DNA from 3 places in the Marinobacter nanhaiticus D15-8W genome. Region 2 is predicted to be linked to each of the others. Evidence: predicted binding sites of a transcription regulator. Region 2 holds the regulator's gene; each other region holds the start of a gene.
What was found. The regulator FliA, encoded in region 2, starts transcription of late flagellar genes. The targets are predictions, from matches to a motif close to CTAAAGTTTNNNNNNNNNNNGCCGNTAA.
Positions count from the first base shown of each region.

Region 1: a site for FliA is predicted at 1,315-1,342, ahead of RE428_RS21155 (methyl-accepting chemotaxis protein). Genes of this name have one in related genera too.
Region 3: a site for FliA is predicted at 910-937, ahead of RE428_RS17960 (methyl-accepting chemotaxis protein). Genes of this name have one in related genera too.

Region 1 covers NZ_AP028878.1:4,703,830-4,706,098, forward strand. Annotated here, with positions in the region: gene RE428_RS21155 (methyl-accepting chemotaxis protein) at 1-1,257, opposite strand, end outside; gene RE428_RS21160 (hypothetical protein) at 1,492-2,250, shown strand.
Region 2 covers NZ_AP028878.1:3,312,476-3,314,744, forward strand. Annotated here, with positions in the region: gene RE428_RS14685 (protein phosphatase CheZ) at 1-75, opposite strand, end outside; gene cheY (chemotaxis response regulator CheY) at 92-478, opposite strand; gene RE428_RS14695 (RNA polymerase sigma factor FliA) at 704-1,441, opposite strand; gene RE428_RS14700 (MinD/ParA family protein) at 1,531-2,269, opposite strand, start outside.
Region 3 covers NZ_AP028878.1:4,021,022-4,023,290, reverse strand. Annotated here, with positions in the region: gene RE428_RS17970 (ABC1 kinase family protein) at 1-393, shown strand, start outside; gene RE428_RS17965 (YqaA family protein) at 400-822, opposite strand; gene RE428_RS17960 (methyl-accepting chemotaxis protein) at 1,072-2,269, shown strand, end outside.

The DNA of each region.
Region 1 (2,269 bases), 1.4 Mb from region 2:
GGTCTGCTGGGCGGAATCGGCAGTCAGTTCCGCATTGGATGCGATCTCCTGGGTCGCAGATGCCATCTCGGTCACGGCCGTGGCCACCTTATCGATTTCGCTCTTATGACGCTGGACACGATCGTGCTGCGCATTGGCCGACGATGCGGATTGGTCGGCCTGCTCCATCAACTCTCCCGAGGCCTTGCTCAGACGCGAGATAATGCCATGCAGCTGCTCGACGAAGCGGTTGAAACTACCCGCCAGCTGACCGATTTCGTCGCGACTATCCACTGCCAGGCGCTTGGTCAGGTCGCCGTCGCCGCTGGCAATTTCGTCGAGACTACGGGTAATACCCTCCAGCCCACGGAACAGAACCTTGAACAGCATCAGGAGAATGACGATCGCCACAATCACGACCACAGTCGCAGCGCCCAACTGGATAAACAGTTGATCCCGTACGGGCGCCATCAATGTGGCCTCGTCCATGATCAATACCAGCACCCAGTTCGTACCCGGGATGTCGACGGCAAAGAGCAAACTGTCTTCGCCATTGATTTTCGCCTGATGCAGCTCATCCTCCGCCACCAGTTTCTCCAGTGTCTGGAGCTCGAACAGTTCGGAGAATTCAGAGCCCGGCTTACGCTGCCAATCGGGATCAGGGTGTGCGACGAGCTGATCACTCTTATCGATCAGGACCGCGTAGCCGTCTCCCGGGACATCGAGTTCATTGACGTTCTGCGTAAGCGTATCCAGGGTAAGGTTACCCCCGACGACGCCGATAATATCTCCATTCCGACGCACGGGCTCGGCAAGAGTGACCACGTAGTCACCGGTACTTTTCGAAGTGAATGGCGTAGTCAGGAAACTCCCCTGGTTGGCCATCGCGCCTTTGTACCAGCTCCTTACCCGCGGGTCATACCCTTCGACGGTTATGGTGGGATCGCTCCGGAGCATCTCGCCTTCTTCGGTGCCGTAGTAGACGATGGAGAAAGCCAGTCCCTGGTTCACCAGATCGAGGAACTTGTAAGGCTCGATGTCAGGATTCTGCGGAATCACTTGGGCGACCTGTTTGAGGGAATTGCGACGGTCTTCCATCCAATTGCTGACATTGGTCGCGAAAGCCGTGGCAAAGAGATCGACATCCCGGTCCAGCGTCTCGTCGATATTGCTCCGCAGACTTGAGAGGCTGAGCCATAACATGGCAGTCGTGAGCACTACGAGACAGAGCATGGAGGTCAATAGAAGCTTGGAGCGGAGAGACCAGTTTTTCATCATTGTTCGAGCCTTAACGCCGTTTTCAAACCCAAAGGGGACACGCGAAACACATGGATTATATCGGCCAAAATATCGACAACTTGAGTGCAAAAACAAAACAATACGAAGTCGAACAAAAGAGACATTGGCTTACATAACCCGCGATTTGCACCAGGCCCATTCGTCAAAAACGTGCTAGGTTAAAAAGACAGTCGTCCGTATCTAACCAGGACGCGCTGGAGCCGAGGAGACGCAATGGCAGCACTTTCACGTGGCGCGCAGCATTACATCCTCCAGCTGATCCCCAGCCTGCTGAACGACATCGGACGCCTGGGGTTGAAGCAGGTTATCGCTCGCTCCGACCTGGGTGAGCGGGACATCACCTCTCTCTACTTCGAAGTCAAATCCATCGCTCAATTACTTCCGGACGACCCACTCCAGGTCGACCCGGCCATCTGGGGAGAACTGGTCCACTGCATACGTCTCATGCAGTTGCTGATCAACGAAGCCGCTGGCGACGATCTGGTCCGGGCGCGGCGCAGGGCGATCAACAAGTTCCTGCCCCGGGCGCGACAATGCCTGAAGAGCGAATTCGAGAAACGTCGGCAGCAAGGCAACGTGGATTTCCGGCTGGCGGGCATCGTCCGAACCCAAATGGGTGGGGAACGCGCTGAGGAAACCTGCATGGAAGCGCTGCGCCTGGAGCGGCAGCGACGCTTCGATAGCGCGATGACGATCGCCATAGTCGGGCTGAACTGGCATCAGGCGGTCATTGTTCAGGACGCCAAGACCTGCGTGCGGCAACAGATGGCTTCGCCGCCCGACGACTTTGGTGTGGTGGACCTGTTGGTCAGCCTCATGGACCTGCTACGCGTGATGCTGGACCGGGAAAGCGCAGGAAAACCGCCCGATGTCGAAGTCGAAACCGTGGTGCTGAGTCTGGGCAATATGCTCTATCGGCAGGAACTCGGGCTGGACCGGCAAGCACACGCCCAGTCTCAACAGGTAGGTTGATGAACGCCCGCCCTGTTTG
Region 2 (2,269 bases):
TTCCCCAGCCTGAAGCTGGAGTTTCTCGACGACTTCAGGGTCGAGCTTACCGGTGTTGTTCTTTGGATTGCCCATGATGGCGCTCTGATACTCAGGACTGGATACGTTCGAAGATTTTTTCGATCTTTTCCTTCAGGACAGCCGCCGTGAACGGCTTAACCACGTAACCGTTCACCCCGGCCTGGGCCGCGGCAACGATCTGGTCGCGCTTGGCTTCCGCAGTCACCATAAGCACCGGTAGATTCTTAAGACTGTCGTCGGCGCGAACGGCCTGTAACAGCTCGAATCCGGACATACCGGGCATGTTCCAGTCGGTCACCAGGAAATCGTACTTGCCGCTTTTCAGCATCGGCAACGCCGTGTTGCCATCATCCGCTTCGTCGGTATTGGTAAAGCCCAGGTCGCGAAGCAGATTCTTGATGATCCGCCGCATCGTGGAAAAGTCGTCCACGATCAGGATTTTCATGTTCTTGTCCAATTGGACCTCCACTCATTAATGCCGGGAATAGCAACGACTCTTGGCCCTGGCCACCCGCGTAGTGCGTCTATGGGAGCTGGCACCTCCCACCTCACGGATGCACTTCACCAGCCTGGCACTTTCGAAGCATTGCCTATTCTGTCCGCTGGGCGCGATCTGTAAAGCGCCCGTTACCAAAAACTACACTTTACGTATGAGCACGTTACGCGTGTGCGATCCGGTTACTCAGGCGGCCTGCCATCCGCTCAGCCGCGCTTTCAGGCGCAACGCCGCCTGGCTATGGATCTGGCTGACCCGACTCTCGCTCACGCCGATCACTGCACCGATCTCTTTCAGGTTGAGCTCTTCCTGGTAGTAGAGACTCAGTACCAGCTTCTCGCGCTCCGGCAAACTGGTGATCGCGTCCGCCAGGCTGCGCCGGAAACCTTCAGACGAAAGCGCTTCGAACGGTGCATCAGGAACAGCGTCTTCTTCGTTTATCGGCACCTCGCCGGATTCATTTAGCTCATCGAGACTAAAAAGTCGGCCACCGTTAGAATCTGCCAGGCAGGCGTGGTATTCGGAAAGGGACATGTCTAGCTCGTCAGCCACCTCGGCGTCGATGGCCTCGCGCCCGGTCCGGTCTTCTACAGCCTTGATGGCCTGGGCGATACGACGGGAATTACGGTGAACCGAACGCGGTACCCAGTCGCCCTTGCGGATCTCATCCAAGATGGCGCCCCGAATACGGATACCGGCGTAGGTTTCGAACGATGCGCCCTTGGACGCCTCGTATTTCTGCGCAGCTTCCAGCAGCCCGATCATGCCGGCCTGCATGAGATCTTCCAGCTGCACAGAGGCAGGTAAACGCGCCAGGAGATGCAGCGCGATTTTCTTAACCAGCGGCGCATGCTGCTCGACAAGGTCATGGGCCTTGCGTTCGCTGGTTTGGTGATAGATTCCCAGGCCTTTTGCCAACTTCATGAATCCGGATTGCCCAAATCAGGGAGCCTTTGGTTCTATCGGAGACTCCAGAGAATAAATGACCGTCAAATCCGTCAGTCGGTTACGCCTCAGGCTTCCACCAGACGCTCGACGAAGAATTCAAGGTGACCGCGGGGCGATGACGGCAACGGCCAGTTGTCGACCTTCTGCGCCAAGGCCTTGATCGCTAGCGACGCTTTGGCCCGCGGATAGGCATCGAGCACGGCACGCTGCCGCTGTACCGCTTTCTTGACGGCTTCGTCGTAAGGAACCATGCCCACATATTGTAGCGCAACATCCAAGAAGCGCTCGGTTACGCGGGTTAACTTCCCGAAAAGATGCTTGCCTTCCTGCTCGTTGCGGACCTGGTTGGCCAGGATGCGAAAACGGTTGACGCCATAATCACGGTTCATCAGCTTGATGAGCGCGTAGCAATCGGTAATGGATGTGGGTTCGTCGCAGACTACCAGCAACAGTTCCTGCGAGGCCCGGAGAAAACTGACGACGCCCTCGGAAATCCCCGCCGCGGTGTCGACGATCAGTACGTCGATCTGATCGCCAAGCTCGCTGAAGGCATTGATCAGACCCGCATGCTCCATAGCGGTGAGCTGGGTCATGCGCTGGGTGCCGGAGGAGGCAGGCACGATTTTGATGCCGCCAGGACCATCCACCAGGACCTCCCGCAGCTCGCATTCGCCCGACAGCACGTCAGCCAGGTTGTGATGCGCAGTGATGCCCAGCAGTACGTCGATGTTGGCCAGTCCCAGATCGGCGTCCAGAACGACAACACGACGCCCCATTTGGGCCAGGGCGATTGCCAGGTTGACT
Region 3 (2,269 bases), 710 kb from region 2:
CTGGAGCGTGTGATCGAAGGTGGCATCAAGCTGCACTTCATGAGTACCGACTGGCCGGATGACATTCTGAAGCGGTTTGGCGAGGTGTGTATGTCGGTGCTCGAACCCTTGGCGCCGGCCAACGGGGAGTGGCCGGATTATGCAGTGAACGAGCAGGGTCAATATCGCTGGAAACAGAGTGACCTGCCATCCCGGGTGGCACGGCAGGCCGCACGTTCGGCCATCAGTCGCTACTTCCGGATACCGCCAAAGGAATTCGTCTTCCTCAATCGCAAACTGATAGGGGTCTATACCTTCATTGCTGTGCTGCGTTCCGAATTCAACGGCGAGGACCTGCTACGTGCCTACCTCTACGGCGAGTCCACTGATGAGGAAACCCGTCCGGCCGGATGAGCCGGGTCACGTGGCTTCGATCACCACCCAGAGGACGGCGGCATAGCGAATCCCCTTGCCAATGGCAACCAACGCGATGAAGTTGAGCCAGGGCACGCGCATGATGCCGCCGATCAGCGTCAACGCATCGCCGCCGACCGGCAGCCATGCCATCAGTAGCGACCACTGACCAAAGCGGTTGAAACGTTCTTGCGCAGCGTTCAACTGCTTTTCGCTGACCGGGAACCATCGCTTGTGGCGAAAGCGTTCCACCTGCCGACCTATCACACCATTCACCACCGAGCCCAGCGTGTTGCCGGCGGTAGCGCAGGCCCAGAGGGCAAGCGCGGAATACCCCTGGGTGACCAGCCCCCCAAGGAGCACCTCCGAGTAAGCCGGTAGCAATGTCGCTGCCGCAAGAGCCGTAAAAAACAGGGACACGTAGGCCAAATCATCTCCAATTCAATTACACAGTGTAGTGGTCTGTCCGGCGACATCGCTCTATGGTTAGCGCCAATCTCCGGAGGTTGCTTTTTTGTAAAGAAATCCCCGGAGAAGCCGATAGATATTGTGTCAGCCCCTGGAAACCGGGAACCAGGCTGGCGAACGGGTTACTTGCACGTGCGGCAGGACCTGTCGATGTAACGGTCTTGTCCGGTCTACAGGGCAAGGCTTCCAAACGATCGATCCGGGATCTCCATGAAAAAACTCTCGCTGAAACTGAAACTCTACGCCCTGGTCATTGCCCTGCTGCTCTTGATGGGGCTGAGCATGATTATCACGGCCCAGATTTCACTGTCCCGGATGGAGGCGCGTATTACGGACGATACCGGTGCTCTGGTTCAGGATATCGTGGTTGAGCGCTTACGCGCCACGGCTGGCCAGTACGGGGAACTGGTCGCGAGCATTTTCAACCGGGCTTACAAGATTCCGGACACCTTCCGTGAGGTGATCCGCCGCAACGTCGAAGGTTCGGATTCCGCCCGCATGAGTCGGCGCGACCTGATGGAAACCGCTGGCGAGATCCTCAAGGGGCAGCCGGAACTCAGTTCCATCTACGCGCAGTTCGAACCCGATGCCTATGACGGCCAGGACCGTTACTTTACCGGTGGCGTGGAAGATCATAGCAGCGATGAAGGCACGTTGGAGATTTACTATTACCGCGATTCTCAGGGCGAGATCCAGTTCAACCGTACCCCAGACCCCTCGGTGAAATATCTCGAAGGACGCAATGAGTTCGGTATTCGTGAGGCCGAGTGGTACCTCTGTTCCAAGGAGCAACTCAAACCCTGCACCATGGAACCCTACAACTACGAGATAAGTGAGGGGTACACGGAGCTGATGACCAGCCTGGTCATGCCGATTACCAAGAATGGCGAGTTTGCCGGTGTGGTGGGTACGGATATCAATCTCTCCACTATCCAGAAGACGCTCAAGCAGGTGAGTCAGAGCCTCTATTCCGGTGCGGGCCGCGTTACCCTGATCAGCGATATCGGTTTGATTGCGGGGTCCAGTCACTACATCGATCACCTTGGCCGCCCGCTGGCGGAAGCACTTCCGGGACGCGCGGGCGATTACCGTGCGATGGCTCGGGACGATGCGGAAGATGTGTTCGACAACGGTGAGGACATTGCCGTTGCCTATCCGATCCACATCGACGCCTCGAACACCCTTTGGTCGATGATCATCGAATTGCCTCGCCAGGTTGCCCTCGCTGACCTCAGGCAGGTCAATACCCTATTGTCTGAACAGGTCAGCGCCACAGCGGCTCGCCAGATGACAGCCGGCGTAGTGGTTTCCATCGTATCCCTGGTCTTGCTGGTGCTGCTGGTACGTTCGGTCACCCGTCCGCTGGACCAGATCCGCGACCGTATGGCCAACCTGGCCAGTGCCGAGG